3 regions of the Shewanella sp. 38A_GOM-205m genome follow, and region 3 is predicted to be linked to each of the others. Evidence: riboswitches for the same ligand, from Rfam matches in the RefSeq annotation. Region 3 holds a riboswitch; each other region holds the start of a gene.
The links. Region 3 has a riboswitch for lysine ahead of lysC (lysine-sensitive aspartokinase 3). Riboswitches for the same ligand answer to the same signal wherever they lie in the genome.
Positions count from the first base shown of each region.

Region 1 (10,908 bases), on a different contig from region 3:
GGGTGAATTTGAGTCCCTCGGCCGACTCACCCCAGCGCAGTTGAATGACCTGCGACTGGCCACCTATGGGGTTGGCGCTGCCGTGTAGCAGATTGGCGGTGGTGACGCCACCGGCCAAGGAGCGATAGATGGCAATATCATCCGGGTTAAGCACATCGGCTATTTGTACTTCTGAGGTGATGGCATCGGACATCTCATTGAGGCCGCCGTTGACGGCAATGTGGGAATGCTCATCTATGATCCCGGCAGTCAGGTGCATGCCAGCTCCCTCTATGACCTGATAACCTACCGGAGTGCTGAGATCTGTGCCAATCTTTTCAATCTTGCCGTTGGCCATAAGCAGGTCGCTGTTGCCAATAATGCCGGCCTCACTTGAGGTCCAGAGGGTGACATTGCGGATATGCAGTTTTTCCGTACCTGGCAGCTCACTGCGGCCATAGGCTTGCAGTGGGCTCGTCAAACGACTGAGATACTCGGGTTCAGTCTTTGGCCCGGTCTTTGACACAGTTTTGGGGCTTGTTGCCTGAGTATTTGTCCGCGTATCCTCTTCTGTCTCTTGCATTAAAAGCGCTTGCGGTAATCTTGAGCCGGCCAGTTGAGTCACGGCGCCATCGGCACTCAAGAGTCTTCCTCTCAATCCTTCATCATCTTGCCATAGAGTCAATCTACTGATGCCATTTATGCCAGCACCCTGCAAATTGACGCTGAAACTCAGGCGTTTGCTGTCGGCTTTCAGGTGAGCAAGCGCTATCTGTTGATCGCCACTGCTGAGGTTGCCCCTGAGTTTTCGGGGCGTTTGCTGGGTCAGTTGCAGCTCAAGATCCAATTCCAGTTCAGCCCAATGTAGGCGATAACTGCCTTGCCACTGGAATTCCGGAGCCAGCTGTTTTTGCTCTTCACCTTGTAGCCAAACGCTGACTATTTCGCCATCCTGAAACAGATTGCCTTTGGCTATCACCAGATCGGCCATATAGCCGGGCGCCAGTTTACCGACCAAATTATCTATGCCGGCGGCTGCAGCGGCTTCTGTGGTCAGCGCTGCCAATGCGGTTTCTTCGTCGAGACCGGCTTGCAGCGCCATTCTCAACCTGGGCCAAAAAGCTTTACCGTCCATGCCGTATTGGGTGAAGGAGAAGGGGATATTGTTGGCGGCCATCACAGCAGGATTGCTCGGTGCTCGCTCCCAGTGTCTCAAGGTTCTGAGTGGTACTTCCCTGGCATTGTCTTCATCACTGACCTGAGGGGCAGCGGGGAAGTTCAACGGCAATATCAACACGGGTCGATATTCCTGCAGTTCTCTCACTCTTGCATACTCCTGACCATTTCCCAGTAAGATTGGCTGGATATCTTCTTGGCTCAAGAGCTTGGCTGCACGCAACTGGTTATTGAGGTTTCGGGTGTCAAATATCGCACCACGAGTTTTTATATCGTGCAAGCGCTCAAGGGCGATATTAAATTCCGGTGACAATAAATCCTCGCGGCCGGCTGCTTTCATTTTATTCTGGTTATACCAGTTGGCATCACTGAGAGTCTGTCTTATTAACGCTATGCTTCCCATCAGGGAGTTGGGGTAGTCCTGTGGTGAATTGCCTTTATCAAAAGCCATAAAATGTCGACTTTTGGGACTATATATCAGTTGATTGCTATTCTTGTCCGCCAAAGACAGTGAAACACCAATTCCCCTGAATATTCCGTTAAGATGAGCACTCTGAACGCTGGTAAAGCCATTGCTTATCCAATTTGACGCGGCTTCTTTATCTGCCAATACATAGGAAAACCATTCTTTCTCTGCGTGAATAGCCCCATTTGCAGCCACAGCCCCTTTGGGGGTTATCCGATAGACAGGGCCTTCAATAGTTGCTGGCGATTCTGAATACTCCAAGCCATATTCGGCAAAGGGATCGATAAACCCCGGATAGATGGTGTAACCATTGAGATCTATCTTATAAGCATTTTGTGGAATTTCATTATTGGAAATAACTTGCTTTATCCGGTTATTTTCAATAAGCAGGGTAGCGTTATCCAATTGCTTACCCGGGGAGAGCATGAGTTTGGCGTGGGTTAAGGCGGTCAATCTCGGAGTATTGTCTGTCAGTTGCGTTTCATCGGCGTAGGCGCTACAGGCCACAAGGCTGATAAACAGCAGTTTTGCGGCGGGGAAAGAGGGTTTCATCTGTTGTGGCTACCTTGTCATTATTCTTTTGGGGAAAAGTCACAGCTATCAGTAAAAAGATATGAATATCAGTATATATTCACTACTTTTTTACCAAAGAGTTACAGATATCCATAATACAAAAAGGTATCTGAGGCCGACGGGATACATGGCTGTGTGCTGATATCCATAAAAGTTAACCCAGTCAAAATGTAAATGCCAAGGCCTAATTGTAAGGCTTTTTAACAGATGCCAGACGTCTATCAGACATAAAAAAGCCCCGACACTGTCGAGGCTTAAGTAAATAGATGCTTGATTAGATCAGGAAATCATCCATTGAACGACCTTTGTCTACTTCGTTCTTGAATACAGTTGGCATACGGCCTTGGCCGGTCCAAGTAATAGTTTCACCATCTACAACGATTTTGTATTTTGGTGGGCGAGGAGCACGCTTCTTGGGAGCAGCCTTGGCGGCAGCAACATTACCCAGATCTTCAACAGACAGGCCAACGGCTTCCATCTGCTTACGGATATCTTCTATTTTAGAAAGACGTTCAGCTTGTGCCTTTTCTTCTTCCTTGGCTTCCTCTTCACGATCAATAATGATCTTATCCAATTTGGCAGCCAGATCGCGCAGATCTGCAACGCTCAACTCTTTTACTGCGGCCTTAAAACGACGACCGTGAGTCAATATATCAAGAAAATCGCTCATAAGTATTTTGGTCCCACGCTAATTTATAAATTGGGTTATGGTGAACATCGCTATAAATAATAGAAACTATAAGAGTCTGGATCAAATATTTTTACGCCAATTGACATTAATTTCTTTATTTAACTCAATTCTATGACCATTAAAGTTGCCAAGTGTTCAAAAAACTGGCCTTAAAGTGTGACAGAAGTGACAAACGAGCGTTTAAGTTGCTGTTGACGTTAACGTCAACAGCACGTAAAGTTGAGCCATCCTGTACTGATGGCCCTGGTATCATCGGTACGCAACCCACATTAGATACAAGGTGTAGGAAGGAAACCCTATGAAAGTATTGGTGCCAGTAAAACGTGTGGTCGATGCCAATGTGAAGGTCAGGGTCAAGGCCGACAACACAGGCGTTGAAACAGCCAACCTGAAAATGGCGTTGAATCCATTTTGTGAGATTGCGGTAGAAGAAGCCGTGCGTCTGAAAGAAGCCGGCAGTGCTTCTGAAGTCGTCGTTGTCAGCATAGGTCCCAAGGCGGCACAGGAACAGCTGCGTACCGCACTGGCTCTGGGTGCCGACCGTGCCATTCACATCGAAACCGATGAAGAGCTGGTGCCCCTTTCTATTGCCAAACTTCTCAAGGCGGTGCAGGACAAAGAACAGGCGCAACTTATTCTGCTCGGTAAGCAGTCCATCGACGGCGATAACAATCAGACAGGACAGATGCTGGCGGCGCTCGCTGGTATGCCTCAGGCAACCTTTGCATCTGAAGTGAAGCTGGAAGGCGAAACTCTGCTGGTCACCCGTGAAGTGGATGGCGGCTTACAGACTCTGTCCATGCCTCTGCCTGCCGTGGTCACCGCAGATCTGCGTCTGAATGAGCCTCGCTATGCTTCTTTGCCCAATATCATGAAAGCCAAGCGCAAGCCGCTGGAGACCATGAGCATTGATGACCTGGGAGTGGCGCTCAAGCAGCACGTACAGGTGTTGGAGGTAGCTGCACCGGCCAGCCGTCAGGCGGGTGTGATGGTGGCTTCCGTTGAGGAGCTGGTGGACAAGTTGAAAAACGAAGCGAAGGTAATCTAAATGGCCGTATTAGTAATAGCAGAACACGATAATGCCAGCCTGAAACAGGACACAGCCAAAGTTGTCGTCGCAGCCAAAGCCATAGGGGGAGATATTCACCTCTTGGTTGCCGGTCAGGATTGTAAGGCCGCCGCCGATGCTGCCGCCAAGCTTGAAGGCGTCAGTAAAGTACTGCTGGCCGATAACCCTGCCTATGGTGCTCATCTTGCCGACAATATTGGTGAACTCATCTTGTCTCTGAGTGGCGACTACAGCCACATTCTGGCTGCAGCTTCAAGCCAGGGTAAGGACATACTGCCAAGAGTGGCGGCTTTGCTGGATGTGGCTCAACTTTCTGAGATCACCAAGGTGATTGATGCCGATACTTTCGTCCGTCCCGTTTATGCCGGTAACGCCATGGCAACCGTTAAGAGTCTGGACGATAAGAAAGTGGCCACAGTGCGCGCCAGCGCCTTCGACGCCGTTGCCGAGACAGGTTCAGCTGAAATCAATCAGCTCGATAGTGTCTTCGACGCCAAGAGCAGCTTTGTATCCCAGAGCCTGACCGAGTCGGCTCGTCCGGAGCTTGGCAGCGCCAGAGTCATTGTTTCCGGTGGTCGCGGTATGGGTAGTGGCGAAAACTTTGCCATGCTGGAAGCATTGGCCGATAAGCTTGGCGCCGCCGTAGGTGCATCGCGGGCAGCAGTGGATGCCGGCTTTGTTCCCAACGACCTGCAGGTTGGCCAGACGGGTAAAATCGTGGCGCCAGAGCTTTATATCGCTGTGGGTATCTCCGGGGCGATTCAACATCTGGCCGGTATGAAGGACTCAAAAGTCATTGTGGCCATCAATAAAGATCCTGAAGCGCCTATCTTCCAGGTTGCCGATTATGGCTTGGAAGCTGACCTGTTTGATGTTGTGCCTAAATTGAACGAGTTGATTTAATCTGTGATCTAGGTCACGATAGGCGGCTTTGGGGTAGCATCCTCAAAGCCGCCTATGTTTTTATGTGCCTCACGCCTGACATCAGGCGTCCTGAGAAGTAGAGGCGCACTAAATATCAGTAGCGGTAAGCAGGGTGATTCCGTTTATGTATCGCGAAAGGATTTGGTGCCGAAGTGGTTGCGACTTATCAAGGTCCACCGCTGGGGCTGTTACCAAATAGGGGCAGCACTGCCATAGTATATTCTGTCGGGATGACAGATTGACGTTACTATGGAGCGCTACTGAAAGGACAGGTGCTACTCGGTATGCCATTGCCTTTTCCCACCAGTTCAGTTGCCCTCCATTCGTATTTAACGAAGAACAAGACTCAATGACACTAACAAGTTATGCCGATTCGGCACTCTCTTTGTTGCCGCCGGTTGTGGCAATTTTATTGGCGATCCTCACCCGTCGGGTGCTGTTATCGCTGGGACTGGGGATATTGATTGGAGCCCTGTTGCTCAATCAATGGTCGGTATTGGACACCGGGGTTTATCTGGGGCAAAGGGTGCTTTCCCTGGTATGGGACGATGGCGCTTTCAATGCCTGGAACCTGTATATTCTGGGGTTCCTGGTGCTGCTGGGGATGATCACTGCGCTGATCACCGTCAGTGGCTCGGCCAGAGCCTTTGCCAACTGGGCCAGACAGCATATCCGTAATCGCCGTGATGCCAAGCTGCTGACCATGTTTCTCGGCTGTGCGGTGTTTATCGATGACTACTTCAACAGCCTGGTGGTGGGCAGTATCGCTAGGCCTCTGACCGACAGATATTATATCTCCCGCTCCAAACTGGCGTATCTTTTGGATTCTACCGCGGCGCCCGTGTGCGTTATCTCGCCGGTGTCCAGTTGGGGCGCCTATATTATCGCCCTTATCGGCGGCATTCTCACCGCCCACGGGTTTACCGAGACCGGACATCTGAGCGCTTTCGTGCAGATGATCCCGATGAACTTCTATGCCCTGTTTGCCCTGGCGCTCTTGCTGTGCGTCACCTTTATGGAGCTGGATATCGGCGCCATGCGCAAACACGAGCTCAACGCCCGCAAGGGCAATCTCTATGATGAGTCCAAGGGGCTGCCACCCGGCGCCAATGCCGATCTGCCCGAGGCGGAAACCGGCCAGGTGCACGGCCTGTTCCTGCCCATAGGTGTCTTGGTGGTGGCGACCTTCTATTTTATGGTTTCCAGTGGTGCCGATGCCCTGGCGGCAGAAAGCCTGCCTTTCAGTATCATAGGTGCCTTCGAGAAAACCGATGTGGGCTCATCTCTGTTCTTTGGTGCTTCCATCGGTCTGGTGGTGACGCTGCTGCTGGCCTTTATCCAGAAGATTGAAGCCAAGATGATCCTCAAGGCACTCACCTCGGGTGCCCGTTCCATGTTGCCGGCCATCTATATTCTGATGTTTGCCTGGACCATAGCCGGGATCATAGGCTCACTGGAAACCGGCAAGTTTATGGCCAGCCTCGCCAGTGGCAATATTCCCTTTGCCTTGTTGCCGGCCGTGCTGTTTATTTTGGCTGGGCTTACCGCCTTTTCTACCGGCACCAGCTGGGGCACCTTTGGTATCATGTTGCCGATTGCCGCCGATATGGCCATGGGCAGCCACAGTGGCATGATGTTGCCTATGCTGGCCGCCGTGCTTTCCGGGGCTGTGTTTGGCGATCACTGCTCGCCGATATCGGACACCACGATTCTGTCATCCACAGGTGCCAGCTGCCATCATATCGACCATGTGCTGACTCAGTTGCCCTATGCGGTCTTGGTAGCAGTTATTTCCCTCGGCGGCTATATAGTACTCGGCTTTACCGAGTCGGTATGGCTTGGGCTTGCCAGCAGTTGTGTGCTGTTTATGCTGGGGCTGGTGTGGCTCAAGTGGCAGCAGCCCAAAAACAGTGCTGCCTAACCGGCCAATTAAAAAACGCTGCCTCGGCAGCGTTTTTTGTTACCTATATTTCAGGGCCATTGGAGTTGGAGGCGTACTCTCGTCTTGGATATTCAGGCTAAATACCTATTGATTCAAACTGGCCTCGCCAATTATTTTTGTGGCAGCTCTATTGAGTTTTCCGTGATGACGCGAGCCGATGCCGAGCGGGCAAACAGAGTCAAACTCGTCGCTATGGCCAGAACAATAACCGTCGGGACAATCCAAGCTGCATAGCAAGCGTATAAGGGTAGATATTGGTTCAAAATTGCATCCAGGTTGGCAGGCATACTGCCGAGAATATGCAAGGCGTCCAGAGCGCCAAAGATCAACGCTGCCGCTAAGGTTGCAAGTACGCCAGACATGGACACAAGGCGCCGTAGCGGCGCAATCAACAACAAGGCAATCGCAATCGGATGCAGGGCTACCACGACGGGTTGGGTGATCTGTAAAAGTTGCTCCAGACCAATATTGGCAACCAATGCTCCAATTATCATGGTGACCAGCACACTGTTACGGTAAGACACGTTACTGAATGTGCGGCTATAAAACTCACTGCCGGCAGTCGTCACGCCGATTATCGTCGTCAGGCAAGCCAATATCATCACTGCCCCCAACAGCAAGGTACCTAAAATACCAAAATGTGTTGTGGTAAAGGTGGTCAGAATATCCCCGCCGTTACTGTATTCACCGACGCTGCTGGCGCCGATATAAGCCAGGGAGATGTATACCAGTGCCATAGCCACAGCGTACATCAAGGCGGCAATCAGGGTATACCTGGTAATCGCCTTTGGCTGAGTGACACCCATACTTTTAATCGCGCGGAAGATAACCCATCCAAAACCGATAGAGCCCAAGGCGTCCATGGTCATATATCCTTGAGTCACACCTTCGGCAAATGCGCTGGTTACATAGGCGCCGGTCGCCTGGGAAATGCCTTGACTCGGAAACAACAGTGCGGCGATAGCCATTGCCAGTAGGATAGCCATTAGCGCCGGCGTCAACCACTTCCCCAGGTTGTCGACCAGTTTGCCCGGATACAGGGAAAACAGCACAGCGATAATGCAGAAGATAATTGAAAAAGGACCCAGAGCGTTGTCACCGAAAAACGGGCTAAAACCGAATTGGTAAGCGACTGTGATGGCGCGAGGAATGACAAATGCCGGGCCAATCACGATAAATACCATAATCCAGAACGTGGTAGCCAGAGGGCGGGGAAGTACTGAAGTCAGGTTATCGGAGCCCCCCACCAGGGCCACAATGACCAAAGCAAAGGCGGGTAAGCCCACACCGGCCAGTAGAAAGCCCGCCATGCCCTGAAACAGGTTTTCGCCTGCCTGATAACCCAAAAATGATGGGAAAATAAGGTTGCCGGCGCCTAAATACAAGGCAAAGGTCATAAACCCCAAAGCGGCTATATTGCGTGCACTTAACATAGTCTTCCTCAAATATGTCAGCTTTGAAGTAACCAGCAAGTGAGCGTTTTGATGACTCTGCCAGCGACTCTCACTGACAGAAAATAAAAGATAATAGCCTGTCAGCCCCGGTTGAGTTCCAGAGAGAGCAGGAGGAGATTGGCGACGGTCACTTGTTGGCGACTAGGCTGCAAACAACTTGTGGAAGTGACCAATGACATACAAAATCCAGGCTGACAGAAAATACGGGAGGAGGCTCCTCCCTGCGTGGATCCCTTATAAACCTATCTCTTGGAACCTGGCAAGCCTTAAATAGTGGATAGTGCGTATTTCAACATTTTCTCCACTCACAGGAATAAGCCACTAAAAATTCTTTAAAGAAACATTAACGATTCAATCCGACTTCGACAGGCCCCGGCATGCCTTCAGTCAGATGCCTTGAACGGCAAGTTGCTGTGCAAGCCACTCTCTACAAAAGAGAACGCCACGAGGACTTATTCGCACCTTCCTTAGGTATCACGTGTCCATTTTCAAGGGGTTGCAAAATAGACCCGGCCCTGATTACGGGGAGAATGAGTGCCGGTGCTGGAAGTCGAATGGCTTGTCATAAAAAAACACCTGAGCCGGAAGACTCAGGTGTTTTTCTGCTTAAGTCCGAGGTGTAATCTCGCCCCTCGGACTTAAACTGTTGTCAGCGCTCACTTATCAGAGCAGACCACGACGCTTGAGCAGGGCATCGGTTGTCGGCTCTTGGCCACGGAAGTTTTTGTAAGCTTCCATAGGTGGCACGCTGTTACCCACTTCGCGGATAGTCTTGCGATACTTCATGCCGATATCCCGTTTCAGGCCGCCTTGGGTCTGTACATAGGCAAAGGCATCGGCCGCGAGGATTTCGCTCCACATATAGGCGTAGTAGCTGGCACTGTAGCCACCCGGGAAGGCATGGGCAAAGTAGGTCGACTTGTAACGTGGTGGCACGGCTTCAATGTTCAGGCCGTGCTTTTCAAGCGCCTTGGCTTCAAACTCGGCGACATTCTGCAGCGGTGCGTTTTTGTCCAGCGAATGCCATTCCATGTCGACCAATGCAGCAGCCATATACTCCAGGGTGTCGAAGCCCTGGTTGAAGCTGCGGGACTTCAGCAACTTGTCCAGCATCGCCTTGGGTAAAGGCTCGCCGGTTTGGTAGTGCTTGGCATAGTTGGCCAACACTTGTGGATGACCGGCCCAGTCCTCTTCGAAGGTGGATGGAAACTCGACAAAGTCACGGGATACTGCAGTACCGGACAGGCTGGGGTAGGTTACTTTGGAGAACATGCCATGCGTGCCGTGGCCCAACTCGTGGAACATGGTGGTTACTTCGTCATAGCTGACGAAGGTGGCTTCGCCTTCCGGTGCCTTCTTGATGTTCATCACATTGACCACCACAGGCTTGTCGCCCTTGAGCAGGTTCTGGTTGACGAAAGAGCTCATCCAGGCACCGCCGCGCTTGCCTTCACGGGCGAAATAGTCGCCGTAGAAGATGGCCATGCTGCTGCCGTCGGCATCAAACATTTCCCAGGCTTTGACATCAGGGTGATAAACCGGCAGATCCGGCCGTGGCTTAAAGGTTACCCCATAGAGTTGGTTGAGGGTAAAGAAGACGCCGTCTTCCAACACTCGATTGAATTCGAAGTAAGGCTTGAGGCTAGCTTCATCCAGATCATATTTCTCCTGGCGCACCAGCTCGGCATAGAAGGCCCAGTCCCAAGGCTTGAGCTGGAACTTGCCACCAGTCTTGTCGATCATCACCTGGATATCGGCGGCTTCTTTCTGGGTGTTGGCGACAACGGCCGGCACCATGGAGCCGAACATCTCATAGACGGCCTCGGGTGTCTTGGCCATCTGTGGGCTCAGGCGGTAACTGGCCCAGTTATCAAATCCCAGCAGAGCGGCGCGTTCGGCGCGCAGTTGCGCCAGGCGGGCTACCAGAGAGGCAGTTTCGTTTTCACCTTCAAGGCCGCGATAGGCTGAGGCTTCCCAAATCTGTTTTCTCAGCTCTCGGTTTTTCAGCTGAGCCAGCACAGGCTGGCGAGTGGTGTTGGTGATGCTGATCAGGTATTGGCCATCGAGACCGGCGGCCTTGGCATCGGCCGCGGCATTGCGAATGGCCGAGTCGGACAGACCCTCCAATTGAGCAACGTCAGCCACAGTTACGGCGATTTCTTTGTTCATCCGCATCAGTCGTTGCTGGAATTCGTTCACCAGCTTGGACTGCTCTTCGTTCAAGGCGCGGATCTGGGCTTTTTCGTTCTCGGTCAGCTTGGCGCCGGCGAGCACAAAGCGCTGGTGATACACCTCAATAAGGCGTACTTCCTCGCTGCTCAGGCCCAGTTGGTGGCGCTGAGAGTAGAGGCTGTCGATGCGGGCAAACAGCTCCGGGTTGAGATTGACGTTGTCTGAGTGGGCCGCCATCTTGGGCGCCATTTCACCCTGAATTTTACGCAGTTCAGGGTTGGAGTTGGAGCCGGTCAGATTATAGAAAACGCTTGAGGCGCGGCTTAGCAGTTCACCGGATTTTTCCAGGGCGACTATGGTGTTGGCAAAAGTGGGTTTCTCTGGGTTGTTGGCAATGGCCAGTACTTCCTGGTAGTGCTCGGCAATACCGGCTTCGAGTGCAGGCTTGAAGTGTTCATCTTT
Region 1 covers NZ_JADP01000001.1:158,536-169,443, forward strand. Annotated here, with positions in the region: gene N512_RS0100725 (amidohydrolase family protein) at 1-2,173, opposite strand, end outside; gene N512_RS0100730 (H-NS histone family protein) at 2,469-2,864, opposite strand; gene N512_RS0100735 (electron transfer flavoprotein subunit beta/FixA family protein) at 3,184-3,933, shown strand; gene N512_RS0100740 (electron transfer flavoprotein subunit alpha/FixB family protein) at 3,934-4,857, shown strand; lysine riboswitch at 4,948-5,146, shown strand; gene N512_RS0100745 (Na+/H+ antiporter NhaC family protein) at 5,228-6,799, shown strand; gene brnQ (branched-chain amino acid transport system II carrier protein) at 6,931-8,253, opposite strand; gene N512_RS0100755 (M3 family metallopeptidase) at 8,938-10,908, opposite strand, start outside.
Region 1: linked by a shared signal. The riboswitch ahead of N512_RS0100745 (Na+/H+ antiporter NhaC family protein) and the one ahead of lysC (lysine-sensitive aspartokinase 3) in region 3 are both predicted to bind lysine.

Region 2 (10,908 bases), on a different contig from region 3:
AACGGGCACAGGAGTGGCAGACCCAGTGGCAACATCTGTTGGAGTTCAAGGCTGGCCTTGGCAAGGTTAGGCGCCTTTTGGCGCATCTGCCTACCTATATGATTTTCGACGATCATGACATTACCGACGACTGGAACCTGACGGCCCGCTGGGAAGAGGCCGCCTATGGCCACGCCTTCTCCAAGCGCATCATAGGCAATGCCTTGCTGGGTTACACCCTGTTTCAGGCTCTCGGCAATCAACCCAAGAGGTTTACCGACTTTTTCGAAGAGCTGAGCGGCCTCTATCTGGCCGACAGTGAGCGCCAGGATGCCCTGATAGACAAGTTGCTCAAGTGTGAGAACTGGCACTACACCCTGGATACTCAACCCAGAATGGTGGTACTGGATACCCGTACCCGCCGCTGGCGCAGCGAATCCAACCTGGCCAAGCCTTCCGGGTTGATGGATTGGGAGGCGCTGATGGATCTTCAGCAGGCACTGCTGGGGCAGGATAAGGTCATCATAGTGTCGGCGGCACCGATTTTCGGGGTCAAACTGATTGAGGCGGTGCAGCGCACGGCCACCCTGATCGGAGCTTCGCTGCTGGTGGACGCCGAAAACTGGATGGCGCACCCCGGCGCCGCCAACGCCCTGTTGTCGATCTTCATGCACAGACGTACCCCGCAGGAGTTTGTGATCCTCTCCGGCGATGTGCATTACTCCTTTGCTTATGACATAGGGATCCGCTTTCGCCGTGCCAGTCCCAACATTTACCAGATCACCGCCAGCGGCATCAAAAATCAGTTCCCGGAAAAGCTGCTGCCTGTGTTTGATAAGCTCAACGGCTGGCTCTATGGTCATTTCTCGCCGCTCAATCTGCTGACCAAACGCAAACGTATGTCGATCCGCGGGCGCCGCCCCAATGGGGAACGCAGCAAGCGCCTGGTCAACCAAAGCGGTATCGGCCTCCTGGAACTGGCAGAAAACGGCGCCCCCCAGCGGATAGCCGTACTGCATGCCGATATGAGCCTGACCGAGTTTCAAGCGCCCAAAGAGAGCCGCGACTGACAAAGGCTCAAGCTTGCTCACCTGCCTTTGGAGTCGTTTTCGGCGGATTGATATCAGGAGTGGTTATCGTCTCCTTGACAACTTCCGAGGCACAGGCGTCTGGATAAAGCTCATCATAGACATCCAGCGCCCTATCACGGAAAGAAAGCACGATGTAACCTATCAGCAACTCCAGTGCAATCACCACAACACCATACCAAGAGCCAAACAACTTAAGGAACAGATCCCAAAGCTCAGCGGTATCACCGCTCTTGATCGCGATACCGGCCAAACCGGACAAGGGCAAGATCAATATGGTTACACCAAAAGCAGTCAACAGATTAGTACTTATTTTAATTAAGGTTTCCGCATGTACTTCTCTGGCTTTACGACTCCTTTGCTCCACTTTCATTTGTCACATCCTTTTATTGACCTAATACAATCAAAATAACTGTTACTTTGGCTAATGTTAACCATCTCTAGCAAGTACAGCACCCACCTCTCGACTGCAATACAACACACTGAATGGCTACCTGCTCCAATTCATATGTTCCCATTGAAGTAATGGCGCGTTGCCCGGCTTATGGCATACTCAGGCGAAACCACCTTGGGAGCCTAAGATGCATCTGTGTCACTGCCAACTTGAGCAACATGGCGAAGCGATACGCGCCATCTTCAACCATGCCATTGCCCATACCACAGCCCTTTATGAATACCAGCCAAGGAGCGAACAGCAGATCCGCGATTGGTTCGGCGCCAAACAGCAAGGCAGTTGGCCAATTCTGGGCGCCGAGGATGAGCAGGGGCAACTGTTGGGATTTGCCAGCTTAGGCCCGTTTCGCGGCTATCCGGCCAACCTCTACTCGGTGGAACACTCTGTGTATGTGCACCCGGAGCATAGAGGCAAAGGGGTGGCGCGCTTTCTGATGCAGCATTTGATAACCCAGGCCCGGGAGCGCGGCATGCGCACCATGGTGGGCGCCATAGATGCCGGAAACCAGGCCAGTATTGCCCTGCACCTGAAGTTGGGGTTCAAGCACTCAGGCACCCTGCCCCAGGTGGGCTATAAGTTCGGCCGCTGGCTGGATTTGGCGTTTTATCAGCTTATGCTGCCGGGACCTGCCGAGCCCAAAGAGAACTAAGGAAGGTGCGAATAAGTCCCATGTGTGCTCTGCGTCGGCTTACAGGCCTGGATGCAAGGCGTGGTTCGCAGCAAATGGCCCTAGTCCTTTGCAAGAAGCACAACACAGCAGGCAGGCTTGTAAGCCACGCCCTTCGGGGCTTGCTCAGCAACCGGCTCTCTGCGTTATCCGACTTCGACAGGCCCCGGCATGCCTTCAGTCAGATGCCTTGAACGCCAATTGCTGTGTAAGCCAGAGTGCCACGAGGACTTGTTCGCACCTTCCCTCCCCCTTTCGGGCACGAGCCGATTTTCGTCTTATACCCCTGAAAAAATTCATCATTCCCGGGCAATCCGCCAGCGGCCATCTACACTTATTCAAGCGTATTTGCGAATAAGGGAACCCGATTAGATGACACTGGATTATATCGCACTGGGGCTGCTGATCTTTGTCGCCCTGGTGATCTTCTACGGGGTGATAGTGATCCACGACATCCCCTACGAGCTGGCCAAGAAACGTAACCACCCCCATCAGGACGCCATTCACTACGCCGGCTGGGTGAGCCTGTTTACCCTGCATGTGCTGTGGCCGTTTCTGTGGATCTGGGCCACACTCTGGCGCGAGGACCGGGGTTGGGGCTTTGACAAAATTCAACAGGAGCAGCAATCACTGCACCATGAAACCGTACTCTTGGCGCAGCAGTTGGAGCTATTGAGTGAAAAAGTCGCCGCCCTGGAAGCCCAAAAGCATGCCGCAGAGGCTCTTGCAGCGCCGAGTGCCCAAGTCCAAGTCCAAGTCCAAAGCCAAAACCAAGCCCCAACCAAAGTCCAAACATCTTCAGAAGAGCCCCCAGCCGACCCCAAACCCACCAGCGGCGTGAACTTGGATACGGCAGCAGACTCGACCGACATTCCAGGTACAGATAATCAGACCCAAAGCAATAACAAGAATGGGGAGAACAGATAAATGGATCTCTTGCTTATCCTCACTTACACCGCCATCTGTGTCGCCATCTTCAAGATTTTCCGCATTCCACTCAACAAGTGGAGCGTGCCCACCGCCGTGCTCGGCGGAGTAGTGCTGATAGGCACCTTGATTTTGTTGATGAACTACAACCATCCCCATACCGCCATGGGCAGCCAGATGTATGTTACCACCCCGCTGATCCCCTCGGTGCGCGGCAAGGTCATAGAAGTGCCCGTCATCCCCAACAAACTGCTGAAAGAGGGCGAGCTGCTGTTCCGGGTCGATCCGACTCCTTATCAGACAGAAGTCACCCGGCTGGAGGCCAGCCTGGAGCAGGCCAAACAGGCGGTATTGGGGCTGGACGCCGCCTATAAGGCCGCCGAGGCCAGTCGCATCAAGGCCGAGGCCGAACGGGACAGAACCCAACTGGAATATGAGCGCTACCGCCGCGGTTTTGAAAAAGGCGCCTTCACCCGTGCCGATGTCGACAACCGTCGTCAGTACTATCTCGGCGCCCAGGCCTCAGTAGAGGCGGCCGAGGCCGAAGCCCGGCGCGCCAAGCTGGCACTGGAAGCCGAGTATCAGGGGCAAAACACCCAGGTGGCCGAAATTGCCGCCATGTTGGAAAAAGCCAGATTCAATCTGGAGGAAACCAGCATGCGCGCCCCCTCAGACGGTTATGTGACCCAGTTGACCCTGAGACCGGGAATGATGGTGGTGCCCATGCCCCTCAGGCCTGTGATGACCTTTGTCCATCAGGAGGAGCGCTTTTTTGTCGGCGCCTTTAGGCAAAACTCGCTGCTGCGGCTGAAACCCGGTTTCAAGGCCGAGCTGATCTTCCGCGCCCTGCCGGGCAAGGTGTTTCAAGCCGAAGTTGTCGAAGTACTGCCGGCCATAGGCGAGTCTCAGGTGCAGGCGCAGGGGCAGCTCTATGGCTCGTCACAAATTCGCCTCAACGGCCGGCCACTGGTGAAACTCAAGCCGCTGGATGATCTGAGTCAGTATCATTTGCCACTGGGCACCAATGTGGAGATCGCCATCTATTCCGATAGCTTTGAGCATGTATCAATCATGCGTAAGGTATTGATAAGGATGAAAAGCTGGCAGAACTATCTCTATCTGGATCACTGATATTCCTTATCGACGCGCAAGCCTTTGGCAAGAGTAAAAAGCCCCGGGAACACTCCCGGGGCTTTTTTGTATCCCATCTCAGCCTCAGCCGATGGCGGCCTCGGGAGCCGCCTGGAAGCGCCTGGCGTGATAGAGGCAGAAGAGTGCAAACCAAGCGGCACTCACCAGGAAACCGGCCAGGGTGGAATGCAGCAGCCCCATGGCCAGATACCCCAGCGCCGCCCCGAAGGCGACGGTCAGGGCATAAGGCAACTGGGTCAGCACATGATCTATATGGTGACAGCCGGCGCCGGTGGCCGACAGAATACTGGTGCTGGAGATGGGCGAACTGTGGTCGCCAAACACAGCGCCGGCCAGCACAGCCGACAGCATGGGCAGCAGAAGTTGGATATCGCTGGCGGCGGCCATATCTCCGGCGAGTGGCAACATGATACCGAAAGTCCCCCAACTGGTGCCTGTGGCAAAGGCCATGGCGCAGGAGAGCACAAACACCACCACAGGCAGCAGCCCTGTGGGCAGATTGCCGTTAGCCAGGCTGGCGAGATATTTGCCGGTTTCCATGTCACGCACCACGGCGCCTATGGTCCAGGCAAACAGCAGTATGTTGATCGCCGGCAACATGGCCATGACCCCTCTGGGGGCGGCACGCAGCCAAGTGGATATCCCAAGGCCGAGGCGCAGAGCCAACAGGCCAGACACCGCCAGGCTGCAAAGGGCGCCGTAAACCAAAGACGAACCCACATTGGTATGTTCAAAGGCGCCCAGCACACTGAAGGCCCGACCATTGGCGGCCAATACCTGGGCCCCGGAGTCCAGCATGAAATAGATACTCGCCGCCGTCAGTGTCACTATCGGCAACACCATATCCAGCATGCCGCCGCGGCTGTCGGCCGGGGCTTCCATATCCAGCCCTATTGGCCTGCCCTTGGATTCATCCCAGAGCTTGCCTTCGAGCGCCCGCTGCTCATGCTGTCGCATCGGCCCAATATCCAGTTGGAAGGCGATGACCACCACCACCATGATCAGGGTAAATACCGCATAGAGATTCATGGGGATCATCTGCACAAAGGCGGCGATCGGGCTCTGGTCTGTCACCCCATGGGCCACGAGTATGCCGCCCACCAGGGCAATGATATAGGCCCCCCAGGAGGAGATGGGCATCAATACGCACACGGGCGCCGCGGTTGAGTCCAGCAGATAGGCCAACTTGGCGCGGGAGATCTGGAATCTGTCGGTCACAGGGCGGCAAATGGGCCCCACCGACAAGCTGTGGAAGAAGTCGTCAATAAAGAAGGCAAACACCATCAAGCCGGTGAGCGACTTGGCACTCTTGCGGCTCTGGCAGCGCCTGGCGGCCCATTCGGCGAAGGCCCGGGTCGCCCCCGAGGCGGTCATCAAGCTGATAAGCCCACCCAGCAGCAGCATAAACAGCAGCATATTCAGGTTATCGCTGTTGGGAGCACCATCGACCCAGAAGATTTTCAGCACACTGTCAAACAGGTAACGCAGCGATTGCAGCGGTGAAAACTGCTGTAACATCAGGCTGCCGGCGACTATGCCAACCCCGAGGGAGAGCAGTACTCTACGGGTGATGATCGCCAGCGCAACCGCCAGCAGAGGAGGAACTATGGACCAGGGAGAGTCCGCAAAATGCATGATATTCATGATCTCTTTACACCTAAAACAACTAAGGTGGAGATCTACCGATAGGATCGAAGAAACTCAGACCAAGGAGGGCAGAAACTTCTCAGCTCCTTCAGGTAGCGCTCCATAGTGGATGACTATGGCAGTCCTGCACCTGTTAGATACAGAACCAGCAGCTAGGTTTGATGGCCTGGCTACTTCGGCGCCGACTCCTTTCCCCGGGCCTCAAAGGCATCACCCTCTTCCCGGTTACTCTTAGGCAGCGCGCCTCTACTCAAAGGTATTCGACTGGCATTCTAACTATCACGGCCCCAATAGCAAGCCGGATTGTGCCTCTGGCGGTAAATATCCCGCCCGGTTGGCATTAAGCCTTTGGTAAGTGACTCATGTCTGGGCTCGCAAATGCCAGCTCCGGCTGTTGACGGCAACCACAGCTGCACCTAGGATCGCCCTCCCCTACCGCGACACTGAAATAACAATTAAAGGTGTGCAAATGACTCTGTTACAACGTTTTTGTGTGGCACTCTGTGCCTTGTTCTCCAGCCATTCCATGGCAACGCCCACCCGGGCACCTATACTGCTGCAAGGCGCCATGGATGTCGAAGTCGACACCCTGGTTCAGGCCCTGAAAGACCCCAAACAGACAACTCTTGGTTCCTGGACTTTCTGGCAAGGCACTGTGGATGGCTATCCTGTCATAGTGTCCCGTACTGAAATAGGTATGGCCAATGCGGCCGCCTCCACCACACTGGCGATAGAAAAATTTCAACCCGGTTTTATTATCAACCAGGGCACCTCCGGCGGCCACGACCCGGCGCTGCACCGCGGCGACATAGTGCTGGGGAAATACAGCTTCAATATGGGTTCCTATCGCAGCGATCTACACCCCAAAGGCCAAGGCATAGATCCCAAACGCTGGCATAACTTCGATGTCACCATGCGTTTGCGTCAGGATGGCAAGCTGGTGGAACACAAGCGCTTTGATGCCGATCCCAAGTTGCTGGCTCTGGGACAACAACTGGTGTCAGCTTATCGCCATGGCAAGGTAGTGACCGGCGTGATCGGCAGTGCCGATGAGTGGAACCGCGAAGTCGACCGCATCGAGTGGCTGCACCAAACTTATCAAACCTCGGCCGAAGAGATGGAAACCGCTGCGGCCGCCCTGGTTGCCAAGGCCTATGAGATCCCTTTTATCGGGATTCGGGTACTCTCCAATACCGACCTGCACGGCGAAGAGTTTGAGCCACAAACCGCTATCCACTGTCAGCAGTTTGTCATTGAGTACACCAAGAAGTTGATCGCAGGTTTGGAAGGTAAATAAAACCTAGTCGCTCTAATGGCAAACAAGTGCCGCTGGATTGTCTCTTTGGCGTTTCCTGTAAGCACCTAATCTTAAGTAATCAGCAATAAGAGAAATTGCTTGGATTACCGGCTGGAAAACAAACATTGCGGGCACCACCAGGGTGCCCGCATCATAACTGTCAGACAGGATAACTTGGGTTTAGTCACGCAGCTTGTAGCTGACCTCGACCCTGTCGGAGAAAGTTACCTGGCCATACTCATAGCTCTGGTTGATAGCGCCTTCAGCCATCATGGCGGCCTTGTACATCACAGGGCGCACCGGGCCTTGGTCGAAATAACGAATCGACCAGACGCCATCGAGTTTCTCGCCGAATCCGGCTGCCAGCTCACTGGCCTTTTGCTTGGCATCTTCAATGGCCGCCTGCCGCGCCTGCTTGCGCATCTCGGCTTCTTTACTGGACTTAAGGTTGATCTGGTTCACCTTGTTGATCCCGCCTATTAGCGCCGAGTCCAGTATGGGGTTGAGCTGATCCAACTGTTTCACCAACACGGTCACACTGCGACTGGCGCGATACCCCTTGAGCTCGGGCGCCTTGTCCTTGAGGTAAACATACTCAGGTTGCAGATTCAGATTGGCGGCTGCAATCGACTCCTTGGCGACCCCAGCCTTGAGCAGGCGCTCGATAAAAGCGGCCACCGCCTTGTCGGATGCGGCCTTGGCCGCCTTGGCATCAGATTCGCTTAATGACACTTCAACATGGATTTCAGCCATATCCGGCTCAACCTGTATCTGGCTGACGCCTGTAGTTTCCAGCAGAGGTCTATCCTGAGCCAGTACCGAGTGGCTCATCAGAGTAGCGGGTAACAGTGCGCCTATCAGCGCCAGATTCAGCAGAGATTTTTTCATCTTGGTTCTCCAAAAAGTTCGCTTTCGTTGACCATAGAAACGCAGCCGGCTGACAAAAGGGTTAAAAAAATCAAAAAATTTTTCAACGAGGTTTTGAAGCGGCAACCGAGATGGCAACATAGAACATAAATTAACCAGCCCAACTGTACCTTTTCTATGGCTGAGGTATAATCGCCGCCAATTTTACCGGCACCCAAGCGTGCTCCATCAGCTTTAGCATTGCGGAAAACAGCTCTTGAAGAAATCAGTCGACATTTTTGATCCCAAGCAGACCACGACTCTGGACACTCCGGCCAAGACTCTGGCACAGGAAAACAGCCCTGCCGAGGCCCAAACCAGCGGCAATCGCATCGGCTTTGTCAGCCTGGGCTGCCCCAAGAACCTGGTGGATTCCGAGCGGATCCTCACCCAACTGCGCATCGACGGCTATGAGGTTACCAACAGCTATGACAATGCCGACCTGGTAATAGTCAACACCTGTGGCTTTATTGATGCCGCGGTGGAAGAGTCGCTGGATGCCGTGCGTGAAGCGTTGGAAGAAAACGGCAAGGTGATAGTCACCGGCTGCCTGGGCGCCAAGGAAAACCAGATCCGCGAAGTGCATCCGGATGTACTGGAGATCACCGGCCCCCACAGCTATGAAGCCGTGCTGAACCATGTGCACAAATATGTGCCCAAGCCGGAGCACAACCCCTTCACCTCGCTGATCCCGCAAGCCGGCGTTAAGCTGACCCCCAAGCATTATGCCTACCTGAAGATTTCCGAAGGCTGCGACAACCGCTGTACCTTCTGCATCATTCCGGCGCTGAGGGGCGATCTGGACAGCCGCAGTGTCGGCAGCGTGCTGGATGAAGCCAAACGCCTGGTGGAAAGCGGCGTTCAGGAAATTCTGGTCGTCAGCCAGGACACCTCGGCCTACGGCAAAGACAAGGGCGGCCGCACCGACTTCTGGAACGGCATGCCGGTGAAGCAGGATATCACTACCCTGGCCCGCCATCTGGGCAAGATGGGGGTGTGGGTACGCCTGCACTATGTCTACCCTTACCCTTGGGTCGATGAGCTGATCCCGCTGATGGCCGAAGGACTGATCCTGCCCTATCTGGATCTGCCGCTGCAGCATGCCAGCCCTCGCGTGCTCAAGATGATGAAACGCCCCGGCCGGGTCGACCGCCAGTTGGACGCCATCAAGAAATGGCGAGAAATCTGCCCGGATCTGGTGATCCGCTCAACCTTTATCGTTGGCTTCCCCGGTGAAACCGAAGAGGATTTCGAAATCCTGCTGGACTTCCTGCGTGAAGCAAGGCTGGACCGCGTAGGCTGCTTCAAGTACTCGGAAGTCGATGGCGCCGTGGCCAATACCTTGGCCGAGCTTATCAGTGAAGAGGTCAAGCAGGACCGCTATGAGCGTTTCATGCAGGTGCAGGCCGAGATCAGTGCCGAGCGGCTGGCGCGCCTGGTAGGCCGTGAGCTGGATGTCCTTATCGATGATGTGGACGAGGAAGGCGCCATTGGCCGCTGCTATGCCGATGCACCTGAAATCGACGGCATGGTATTCTTAAACGGAGAAGTGGAACTGAACCCAGGGGACATGGTGCGCGCACTGATCACTCATTCTGATGAGCACGATCTGTGGGCCGAACTGGTGCAGATGCCGGATTAAACTCTCCCAACACCTTGGAGAAATCTTTCTTGAGGTGTCAGCAGGGTGAAAAGATTAGAGTCATAAAATCAAAAGGGGCAACACCCTGTTGCCCCTTTCCATTGCGTCCTTTACGACTGTATGATCCTTTGCCCTTCTTCGGCTTCTCGCTGCGACAGCGAAACAGTGAACTGGTCACCACGGCCTTGAGGGCGTTATCTTTGATCTGTCCACGACCGGATTCATGTTCCAGCAGTGCGGTCTGCTTAATATATTTGGCCATATCGGCTCCTTATTTCAGTGGAATGAGACTTGCCCGACCATACCGGACAAAAATCGCGCAAATACTACTCCCTTTTGTACCAATAACCAAATATCTTAATCTTGGCCCAAAGTACAATGTCGCGTTTCGCCTTATTCATGTTATTAAAAACAATCACTATTCAGTCTGTTTCAGTCAATCCGGGAGGGTTTGTTCTGTGATATTCAGGTTCTGTTGTCTGGCGCTGCTGGCACTCGCTTGTTCACCACAGCTGCTTGCCGCAGAAACCTGTGAGCTGACCATGGGGTATCGCACCAATGCCAGGGCCCCCTATATTGCTGAAGCACCGGATAACAGTGGCCTCTATCTCAGCCTGTATCAAGACGCGGCGGCAAGAATAGGTTGTAGTCTCAAGGTAGTGCGAGCGCCGAAAAAGCGTATTCTCTGGGAAATTGCCAAGGGCAATATCGACTTCTATCCCGGGCTGGCCTTCTCCAAAGAGCGCCACGACTACGCGCATTTCATCGCCAACGGCCTGTCTGAACGCTATATCGGCGTCAGCCGCGCCGACTTGAGTGACATCACCTCGTTGCAGCAATTGGTGGATAAGCAGCTGGTGCTGCTTATCTCCCCCGGCAGCTATCAGCTGGGTGGTTTACCGGACAAATTGATAGTGCGCAAGCCACCGGACATGAGCACAGACTCGGCGATAGCCTTTCTCAAACAGCATCAGGGTGATTTCTATGTCTACGATGAATCAACCCTGAGATATTGGCTGAAAACCCATCCTCAGCACGGGCTGAAACTGCATCCCTACTGCTGCGATCACAGGCGACAAGGACACCTGGGCTTCTCACGCAAGAGCCGTTATTTCAGTGCCGGAGCCAATCCAAATTATATTGCCGACA
Region 2 covers NZ_JADP01000020.1:83,745-94,652, forward strand. Annotated here, with positions in the region: gene N512_RS0113270 (alkaline phosphatase D family protein) at 1-1,049, shown strand, start outside; gene N512_RS0113275 (hypothetical protein) at 1,057-1,440, opposite strand; gene N512_RS0113280 (GNAT family N-acetyltransferase) at 1,649-2,170, shown strand; partial or broken gene N512_RS24395 (DUF3302 domain-containing protein) at 2,561-2,795, shown strand; gene N512_RS0113290 (HlyD family secretion protein) at 3,116-4,246, shown strand; gene N512_RS0113295 (Na+/H+ antiporter NhaC family protein) at 4,331-5,911, opposite strand; lysine riboswitch at 6,000-6,171, opposite strand; gene N512_RS0113300 (5'-methylthioadenosine/S-adenosylhomocysteine nucleosidase) at 6,384-7,211, shown strand; gene N512_RS0113305 (oxidative stress defense protein) at 7,392-8,099, opposite strand; gene rimO (30S ribosomal protein S12 methylthiotransferase RimO) at 8,335-9,759, shown strand; gene N512_RS0113315 (ribosome alternative rescue factor ArfA) at 9,797-10,021, opposite strand; gene N512_RS23045 (substrate-binding periplasmic protein) at 10,218-10,908, shown strand, end outside.
Region 2: linked by a shared signal. The riboswitch ahead of N512_RS0113295 (Na+/H+ antiporter NhaC family protein) and the one ahead of lysC (lysine-sensitive aspartokinase 3) in region 3 are both predicted to bind lysine.

Region 3 (10,908 bases):
TTCATATCCGGCTTTGACTTAACCAGAAAGAGTGAAGTAGTTGGTCATCACCTTGTAGAGCTCAGTTCCCTGGTGCACAGACGCCGAGGCAAAATGCAGCACAGGGATCACATCCTCATTGAGCGAGAGCCTGGTGACTTCAGTGCCGGCATCGACTCGGTCGAGCCTGAGCATATTGACCAGAGGCGCGCCCGCAGCCAAAGGTACTCCCGGCTCGGCCAGATACTCCACCATACCTGCCATAGGTGCGTGAAACTTCCGATAGTCTTTCAGCATACAAGCAAAACGCGACATCACCTCGGGCTGTATGCTCTGGGCTATCACCTCTCTATAGCTCAGATAACTTAATATGCCTTCCGCATCTCGGCTGGCATCGGCAAGATCGATACGCTCCTGGCTGCCAAGCTCCAAAGTAAAGGCCGACACTGCGACTTTCAGCTCTCTGCCCCGGCTATTGGCATAGTCGCTGAGCTGCCACCAGGGATTGAAGGCCGCTTCATCCATGGCGCCGCCAAAACCTTTAGGCATCACCAGGGTATAGGGAATATGAAAGTAGCCGGCAGCGGACAGCTCATATTCGGGGCAATAGAGATGTTTACAGGACTTGGGGCCGGTGTGCAGATCCAGCACTATGTCAGCGCCGTGCGCCAGTTTTTGCAGATTGAGCGCCAATCTCTGCCCGGTCGTCACTCCCCAGGGATTGGCCAATGCCTGTTCACAGTTGGCAATAAGAAGACGACGAAAAGCGTCAAACAGTGCTTGCTCCGGCAGCTCACTATGCTGCAGATACCAGTCATCCAGGTGGACGGCCTGATCCAGATAGGCTCGGTTCCAGTTGATACCTGTGATGGGATCGAAACGGCCCAAGGTAAACTCACCGCTTTTCTGGTTAATCCCCAAGGGGTTGGCCAGAGGCACCAGGGTGATATCTCCCAGAGGCGGATGAGCCTTGAAGTACTGCAGCAACTGCAAAATCACCGCATTGCCCTGCACCTCGGCGCCATGCACATTGGCCTGAATATAGACGCTGGGCGCCGCATCGCTGGTACCTTTGAAGCGATAAACAGGTATGGTCAAGGGCTGGCCGGCAGCCAGCTCCCCAACCGGCAGATGTTCAAGCTGCATCCTGAGCCCCTTCAAACAGGTTACGATGCAAAGCGGCAACAACATCACCGGCTTCGGCTTCCGACACCAAGACACAAAGATTGTGCGGACTGGCGCCCTGACAGATCATCCTGACGTTGTGGGGTTCGAGCACTTCAAATACCCGGCGACAGATCCCGGCAGTAGTGGCTATCTTGTTGCCTATGATGGCCACCAGAGCCAGCTTATCTTCCACCCGCACACGGCAGTTTTGCGACAATTCCTGCAGCAGGGCTTCGGTCAGAAGCCCCTTGCCGGCCGAATCTGAGCCCGTTTTGTCCAGCGTCAGCGACACGTTCACCTCTGAGGTGGTAATGAGATCGACACTGATCTTGTGCCGCGCCAACACGGCAAAGGTCTCTGCCAAAAAGCCCTGGGCATGCAACATCTGCAAACTGTGCAAGTTAAGTAGGGTCTGATCTCGTCTCACCGCAACGGCCCTGAATACCGGCTCATCTTCCACTTGGTGACGGATCCAGGTGCCACCTTTTTCCGGTGCCCGACTGGAGCCGACAAACACCTGGATCTGTTGACGCACCGCCGGCAAGATGGTGGCAGGGTGCAACACCTTGGCACCGAAAGTAGCCATCTCTGCCGCCTCATTAAAACTGATTTCTGCGATAGGCCTGGCGTTGGGAGCCAGTCGGGGATCCGTGGTGTAAATCCCTTCTACATCGGTCCAGATCTCGACCGCATCGGCTTCCAGCGCCTCAGCCAAAAGGGCCGCAGAATAATCGCTGCCACCACGCCCAAGCGTAGTGGTTCGGCCATCGGCATCGGCGCCGATAAAGCCCTGGGTCACCAGCAGTTGCTGCTCAAGCAAAGGTTGCAATTTCTCTGTCGCCAGTCGCTTCAACTCGGCGATTTGTGGCTCGGCCTTACCGAAATGGCTATCGGTACGCATCACCTGGCGCACATCAAAGGCGCTGGCCTTGGCACCACGTTCTCTCAATACCGCGGCAAACAGCGCTGAAGAACACTGTTCGCCCAAAGATAGGATCTCATCGACCATAGCATGACTCGGCGCCTGCAATAACCTGGCACTGAGCGTTGCCATGCGGCTGAGCAAAGCATCCAGCGCCGCGGCAACATCTGCCGGTCTGCCAAGTTTATCCAGAATTGCGTATTGAATGGTGGCTATCTCTTTCAATAGCTTGAGACGGCGCTCATCCCCCATGTCTGCCTGAGACAGCTCCACCAACAGATTGGTTACGCCACTGGATGCACTGACCACAACCAGACGGGTGGCCGGGTTTCCAAGCACTATATCGGCACAGCGATTCATCGCCGGATAATCGGCAACTGAGGTACCACCAAACTTGGCAACAACAAGAGACATCAGCGCATTCCCCCACAGGCAGGTAACAGGGAAAGGTCGATAACGAGAATAGATTTCATGAGTTAAGCTCCGAACAGATAACGTTCGAAGAGCCTGGTGCAGAGATAACGCACCCTATAGCAGGGAAACAGCGATCGTCACCAGAAGCTCTCCACCAAAACCAGGTGACAGTCGCCAGGATTCAGCCTGACCAACCGACCGGAAGCATAGCCAATACGCATCCCGACCTCGGCGTTAATCTCCCTCATGAGCCGTCATTGGAGAATTGGCCTCCTCTGACTCACTACCTAGTTAACGCACCTCTTCTGTTCCTTTCTCGCGAAAGGGATGAAAAAATTAGCAATAAAGTCCTTATGAAGTCAATGCTAATTTGCACAGGATGAAATTTCCTCAACTCATCCGTCACTGAGCTCGGGTAACTCGCTGACCAGGCGCGCCCTGGCAGCAAACTGTCCAAGCGCCACCTCTCGCTCCCCTTTCAGGCAAGGCACCAAGGTCAAGAGCCCACTATCAACGTAGTAAAGGGCATTTTGTCGATACTTTGATGCCAGTTCGATTGCCGCAGCCTTATCCAGAAACAGAGCCCAGCTTTTTTCCATATGACTGAGATCATCGGCAGCGCCTATGATCGCCCGGTAAGGAATGCCCAGCTTATCAATATCGTGTTGTAGCTGCCGATCGAGAAGGCGGTTTTGGCAAGAAGTGAGTTTTTGCCCAAGGGGATTATGGGCGGTGACAATAGCGAAAGGAACAGCGGAAGAAAACGACTGAGTCAATAAAAAGCATGCGCTCTGGTAGTACTGCCAGAGACTTTCAAATGCAGCATCCATTGTAGTATCTGTCTCTAATGAACCGGATTTATTCTAGCAAAGGCTTTTGCATTCCCCTAGCCCCGTGAGCAAGCTCACAGTAAGACAAAATACAAAATGCTTATCTTTCAATAGGTAACGCAAAAACTTGTGATATAGATCATAGTTGAACATTAATTTGTTAACATTTCATTTGTTAACAAATGCCCAATCCTAGTACAATGGATTGTATCGACAGAGGCTTAGAGTTAAGTGTGTGACCCGGCTAGCGCCATTACGCTACAGCATAAGTCTCTATCGATAACGACTCTGTACCAAATGTAATCTGGTTTTAAGATGACATTTTCTGGATTTTCCATGTCTTTCAGGAACTAAATCCCGCCACTGGGAATCCTAGACAGTACAGTTCGCGCCTCTCCGGGTGGAGAGCATACTTTTTGCTAATCATGAAGTGTGTTGCCGTTTCATTTCAGTTTTGAACAGCACTTACGTGAACCCTGTGAATGTTGGCGTTTTAGAGAGTATAGCGGAGCGTCACCCGCGCTCATGGTTAGATAAACTGATTTAATTAGGTAAATAACATGCAAAACCCGCACATTCTGATCGTTGAAGATGAAGCCGTTACCCGTAACACGCTGAGAAGTATTTTCGAGGCAGAAGGTTATGTGGTAACCGAAGCCAATGATGGCGCAGAGATGCACAAAGCCTTGCAGGAAAACAAGGTGAACCTGGTGGTTATGGATATCAACCTGCCAGGTAAGAATGGTTTGCTGTTGGCGCGGGAATTGCGCGAAATCAACAATATCGGTCTCATCTTCCTTACTGGCCGTGACAACGAAGTGGACAAGATCCTTGGATTGGAGATCGGTGCCGATGATTACATCACCAAGCCGTTCAACCCTCGTGAACTGACCATTCGTGCCCGTAACCTGCTGACTCGTGTCAACAGCTCTGGCGCTGAAATTGAAGAAAAGGCTGCCGTTGAATACTATCGTTTTAATGGTTGGAGCCTGGAAATCAACAGCCGTTCTCTGGTGAGCCCACAGGGTGAATCTTACAAGCTGCCACGTAGCGAATTCCGCGCTATGCTGCACTTTGTGGAAAACCCAGGCAAGATCCTCAGCCGCGCTGAGCTGCTGATGAAAATGACCGGCCGAGAGCTCAAGCCACACGACCGTACTGTTGACGTGACTATCCGTCGTATTCGTAAGCACTTCGAAAGTGTGCCTGATACACCGGAAATCATCGCCACCATCCACGGTGAAGGCTACCGTTTCTGCGGTAACCTGGAAGACTGATAAACACGCCTTATCGGCCCTGCACAAAGCCAGCTTATCGAGCTGGCTTTTGTTTATCTGCTCACCTATTTCGGTTCCCCCAGCTACTGATATTCGCAGTGGCTTCCTCACGGTAATTCTCTGCCAATCCCAGCTCCTTTATCTCCTTTATCTTAGGTAGCTCCTTTGCCACATATGCCACTTTCAGAAACAGTTGCCATACGATTGCCCATTGATATTCATCGGCATCCGCCGAGCTGAGTGCAAGTTTGATTCTGCTGGCTTCGCGGCACTGGATATTCGCCCATAAAAAAACCCGCCATCAAGGCGGGTTTTTATCAGGATAATTAATCCTTATTTCTTGGCTGCGTTACGAGCCTTGGTTTCTGCGATAACAGTCTCAGCCACGTTGGCAGGACATGGAGCATAGTGAGAGAACTCCATGGAGAACTGACCACGACCAGAAGTCATGGTACGCAGGTGACCGATGTAACCGAACATTTCTGCCAGTGGCACGTCAGCCTTAACACGTACGCCAGTCAGACCAGCTTCCTGATCCTTGATCATACCGCGACGACGGTTCAGGTCACCGATAACGTCACCAACGTGATCGTCTGGAGTGAACACGTCAACCTTCATCACAGGCTCCAGCAGCTGAGGCTTGGCCTTAGGCATAGACTGACGGAATGCACCCTTGGCAGCGATTTCAAACGCGATCGCTGAGGAGTCAACTGCGTGGTAACCACCGTCGAACAGTTCAACTTCAACGTCCAGTACTGGGAAGCCAGCCAGAGGACCTTCGTTCATCATGTCTTCGAAACCGCTTTCAACTGCTGGCCAGAATTCACGAGGTACGTTACCACCAACAACGCTGGAGGTGAACTTGAAGCCACTACCAGCTTCGCCTGGACGGATGCGGTAGTCGATCTTACCAAACTGACCAGAACCACCAGACTGCTTCTTGTGAGTGTAGCTGTCTTCAACGGCTTGAGTGATGGTTTCACGGTAAGCTACCTGTGGAGCACCAACAGTCAGTTCAACACCGTGAGTACGCTTCAGGATGTCTACTTTGATGTCCAGGTGCAATTCACCCATACCCTTAAGGATGGTTTCACCAGTTTCTTGGTCGGTTTCAACCTGGAATGATGGATCTTCTGCAACCATCTTACCCAGAGCAACACCCAGCTTCTCAGAAGCGCCTTTGTCCTTAGGAGTTACAGCGATAGAGATCACTGGCTCAGGGAAGATCATAGGCTCAAGAGTACATTCGTGCTTAGGATCACACAGAGTGTGACCAGTCTGAACGTTCTTCATACCTACAACAGCGATGATGTCACCGGCTTGAGCAGAATCGATCTCTTTACGATCGTTAGCGTGCATCTCAACCATACGGCCGATACGCTCTGTCTTACCGGTAGCAGAGTTCAGGATAGTGTCACCTTTCTTCAGCTTACCAGAGTAGACACGGATAAAGGTCAGGGCACCGAAACGGTCATCCATGATCTTGAACGCCAGAGCGCGCAGTGGCTCATCGGCAGATACAGTAGCGACTTCACCGGTTTCTTCACCAGTTTCTGGGTCAGTCAGAGGCTGAGGCTCAACTTCAGTTGGAGATGGCAGGTAGTCAACAACTGCATCCAGAACCAGCTGCATACCCTTGTTACGGTAAGCAGAACCACAGTATGTGGGGAAGAATGACAGGTTGATGGTACCTTTACGGATACAACGCTTCAGGTCTTCGATAGAAGGCTCTTCACCTTCCATGTAGGCTTCCATCAGGTCGTCGTCCTGCTCAACGGCAGTCTCGATCAGTTGCTCACGGTATTCTTCAACCAGATCAACCATGTCTTCTGGAACTTCTTCTACAGAGTAGTTTTCTGGCAGACCAGACTCATCCCATACATAGGCTTTGCGGTTCAGTACGTCAACAACACCCTTGAACTCGTCTTCGATACCGATAGGCAGAGTCATAACCAGTGGTGTCGCAGCCAGAACGCGCTTGATTTGACCAACAACACGCAGGAAGTCGGCACCCATACGGTCCAGCTTGTTTACGAAGATGATACGGGCAACTTCAGATTCGTTAGCATAGCGCCAGTTGGTTTCGGACTGAGGCTCAACACCGCCGGAACCACAGAATACACCAACACCGCCGTCCAGAACTTTCAGAGAACGATATACTTCAACGGTGAAGTCAACGTGTCCGGGGGTATCGATGATGTTGAAGCGGTGATCTTTCCAGAAGCAACTTACCGCAGCAGACTGAATGGTAATACCGCGCTCAGCTTCCTGCTCCATGAAGTCAGTAGTGGTGGTACCGTCATGGCTGTCACCCATCTTGTGGATTTTGCCGGTCAGTTTCAGGATACGTTCTGTGGTAGTGGTTTTACCCGCGTCAACGTGAGCAAAAATACCAATGTTTCTGTATTTTGATAAGTCAGTCATGATTCAACTTCAAATGATTAGTTAATAGGAGACGGAGTATGCCACTTCAAAGCTGCGACAGACGGAACCCCATAAATAAGGCGCGTATTATAACACCGAAACCCCTATAGGCTGCAATCAGCAGTTTCAATTTTCACCAGTTTGTCATCACAGACGGGCAACAAAAATAAAATTCATTAAATTCAATATGTTGAAATTCAATATTTTCTATATTCGAGCGATTAATGCAGAAATTGATTGTATAAAAGCGCCGCTACAGCGCTAAGCTGACGAATTTGAGCTAATTTTATCGGCTCGATCGGATTCGGGATCGCAGCAGATCCTATTGCGACCTTCCGACTTGGCCCGGTACAAGGCCAAATCCGCCCGGTCAAATGCACTCCAGATCGATTCACCGGCTTTAAGTTCTGTCAGTCCAAAACTGCAACTCAGGCTAACACCGGCTGAAAAGGGATAAACCTTCATCGCCAGTGCCAGGCGTTCACATAAACGCCCCGCCTGTACACAGTCGGTATCCGGGCAGATGATCATAAACTCCTCACCACCCCAGCGTGCCACCAGATCCTGTTCACGGGCACCATCTTTGAGCAGAGCCGCCAGTTCGCTGAGAATCGAATCTCCCACACTGTGGCCATGACGATCATTGATCTCTTTAAAAAAATCTATGTCTATTACTATCAGCGACGTGTGCCCTTGCGCCGAGTTACTGCGGTGTTCGGCGGCGAAGTGTCGGTGGAAATAGTGACGGTTATATAACTTGGTCAAAGGATCATGGGTCGAAATGAACTCCAGTTCTCTGTTGGTTTCCAGCAACTGATTGCGCAATTGTTCCAGTTGTTGATTCTTGGCTGTCAACTCGCGGTTGTATTTACTAATCCAGCGGTTACGTGCCAGCAAGGCACCGAAGATCAATGTTGCCACCGCCAACAACTGCCAGAACATTCGGTAATCTGTCTGTTCCAGCACCGCCATATTGCTCCACTGCCGGTACAGCCTGGCCCTGTGTTCATCGGAAATCTGCGCCAGTAAATGATTGAGCTCGGGTAACATCCATTTGGCATTCTCTGTTACCGCCATCCGGAACTGATCCTCTGGCCCGGCCCAACCGGCGATTTTGAGATTGAACAACCCACTCTGCTGAATGCGGGCATTGATGGAATACATAGAGCCGATAAACAGATCCGCCTCACCGCTGGAGACCATCTCCAATCCCTGCTGCTCTGTCTCGGCCAGAATAATGCGGATTTTGGGATAGTTCTGGCGCACATAATCCAGCAAGCGGTAGCCTCTGGGGATCGCCAGGCTTCTATCACCGACCTGTTCCATACTTTGCAGAAAGGGTTGCTCGCGGCGGGAAACCAACACATTGGGAGAACGGCTATAAATATCGCTGAAATATAAGAACTCAGCGCGCCTGGGAGTGTAGTTGAGCATGGGGGTGAATACACAGCGTTGCTGCTTCAAGTAGGCTAATGTCTGTTGCCAGCTTTCGGTGGGCACCAGCTGAAACTGCCAATCTGTCTGCTGATCGATAAGCTCAAGAAAGCCGGAAGAGATCCCCACGTGCTTGCCTTGGTCTATGCCTTCATAGGGCATCCAGTCGGGGTCGACACAATAGGGAATCGTGACTGCATTGGCTGCGGCCGTTGCCAGTAAAAGGCTGCCAAACAATATGGGCCGCAAATATCTCAGCAATCTGTAAGCTCCGGCGATTCAGGATACATTCAATATTAGTTCAAAAACATCAGCTTCTGGTCATATGCTGCGCCATCTGAAATTGAATCCAACCGTTAAGAAACAAAAGACCCGCACATGGCGGGTCTTTTCGGGTTACTGACAATCAGCAGCCTCAGTCTTCCACAGGGGAGACCACAAACAGCAGATCGCCTTGAGAGACCTGTTGGCCATTGCTGTTGAGGATCCGCTCAATGCGGTATTTCTTATCCTCTGGATACAGCTCGGCACCCTTGCGGTTGAAGCCTGCCAGTGTCACCTGAGAGAACATCTTCATCGCTTCGGTCAATGCCAGCGTTTGATCGACAGTCACTATGTCGCCTTCCTTGACGAAGTCGGCTTCGCCCGGCGCCGGAGAGGTATAGAAGATACCCGCGCCCTGAGCCAACACCTTGAGCTCGTTGGACTCACCCACACGCAGCGATTCGGTATCCACACTTTGAGTTTCGGCGGCGGCTTCCATTTCGGCGATCAGGGCAGGGATATCCAGCTCGGCCATCAGGCGCGGCAGATAGTTGGTGTCATACACGCCTTCACGGAAGGTCTCGTCGGCCAGGATCCGCTTCAGCAGCGGGATGTTGGTGGCGATACCCTTGATGACCACCTGATCCAGATAGTCATACATCTTGGCAATCACATCGTCCCGGCTTTCACCGCGGATGATGATCTGGGCAATCAGGCTGTCGTAGTATGGCGACACTTCTTTGCCATCGGCCGCGATAGAGATGATTTCCACATCATCGCGCTCTGGCATCACGCACTCAGTGATAAGACCCGGGTTTGGCACCAGCTGCAGTATGCCCTGGCTGTCCAGAGCAGCCTTCTCGGCTGTCACCCGCACTTCCATCGCATAGCCGATTTCCTGCGGCTGCAGATCTTCAATGGAGCGACCGGCTGCCACATCAAATTGCGCGCTGACGATATCAATACCTGAAGTCGCTTCGGTTACCGGGTGCTCTACCTGCAGACGGGTATTCATCTCCATGAAGTAGACTTCGTTGGCATCCAGGTTATAGATGAACTCAACGGTACCTGCGCCCATATAGTCGGTGGCATCACCCAGAGCACGGGTGTATTCCATCACTCTCTGCTTGAGTTCTTCAGGCAGCATGGTGGAACCGGACTCTTCAATCACCTTCTGGTTGTTACGCTGCACCGAGCAGTCACGCAGACCCAGTACCTTGGTGTTGCCGAACTTGTCACGCAGCAGCTGAACTTCGATGTGACGCAGTGAAGTCACATATTTTTCCAGGTACAGGTCACCATTACCAAAGGCGGCAGCCGCTTCGGTGGAGGTTTTCTGGAACAGGCCAATCATATCCTCGGGGCGCTTAACCACTTGGATACCCTTACCGCCACCACCTTGTACCGCTTTGAGCAGCACTGGGTAGCCGATTTCGTTGGCCACGTTAACCGCTTGCTCGGCGTTGGTCAGAATACCGTGAGAGCCTGGTACCACGGGCACATTCTGCGCCTGAGAGGTCTTGATGGCGTTGGACTTGTTACCCATGGTTGTCATCGAGTGCACACTTGGGCCAACAAAGTTCACGCCGTTGTTCACACACAGGGCGGCGAACTGTGGGCTTTCCGACAGGAAGCCGATACCTGGGTGCAGTGCGTCTACCTGCTCATACTCGGCCACTTTCAACACTGAGTAAGCGTTCAGGTAGGACTCGTCGGAAGTGTTACCGCCGAGACAAACCAGCTTGTCGTTTTCCTTGAGCATGTCGGCAGGAACCGAAGTCATATCAGGATCGGACGCCACCAGTACCACATTAATGCCATTGTCGTGAGCCTTGCGGATCAGTTTCACCGCAGTACAGCCTCGGGCATGTACCAGCACCTTGTCGATAGGCTTCATCAGGGCACGAGGATCGTCCTGTACTATCTCCTCACTGACCTCTTCAACTTCAACCACCAGAGTCGACAGAGCATTGGTCAGCACATCACTTATCTCGGCGCTTGGCATAGGCATCAGAGGATCTATGCTCTTGAGCTGTTCATCGAGCTGAGTGCTGAATGGGTTGTTGACCAGACCATTCATCGCTCCGGGCACCTTGGACAGGTAGTTGGACAGAGTCGAAGTGGATGGCAGGTAAGCTGGTACCACCATCTGACCGGCAAACGGCATATTGGTACCGGACAGATAATAAGTCTGCAC
Region 3 covers NZ_JADP01000003.1:149,000-159,907, forward strand. Annotated here, with positions in the region: gene N512_RS0103815 (succinylglutamate desuccinylase/aspartoacylase family protein) at 19-1,125, opposite strand; gene lysC (lysine-sensitive aspartokinase 3) at 1,115-2,482, opposite strand; lysine riboswitch at 2,619-2,795, opposite strand; gene N512_RS0103830 (DUF3293 domain-containing protein) at 2,878-3,312, opposite strand; gene arcA (two-component system response regulator ArcA) at 3,873-4,589, shown strand; gene fusA (elongation factor G) at 4,923-7,013, opposite strand; gene N512_RS22160 (diguanylate cyclase) at 7,275-8,708, opposite strand; gene N512_RS0103850 (ATP-binding protein) at 8,863-10,908, opposite strand, start outside.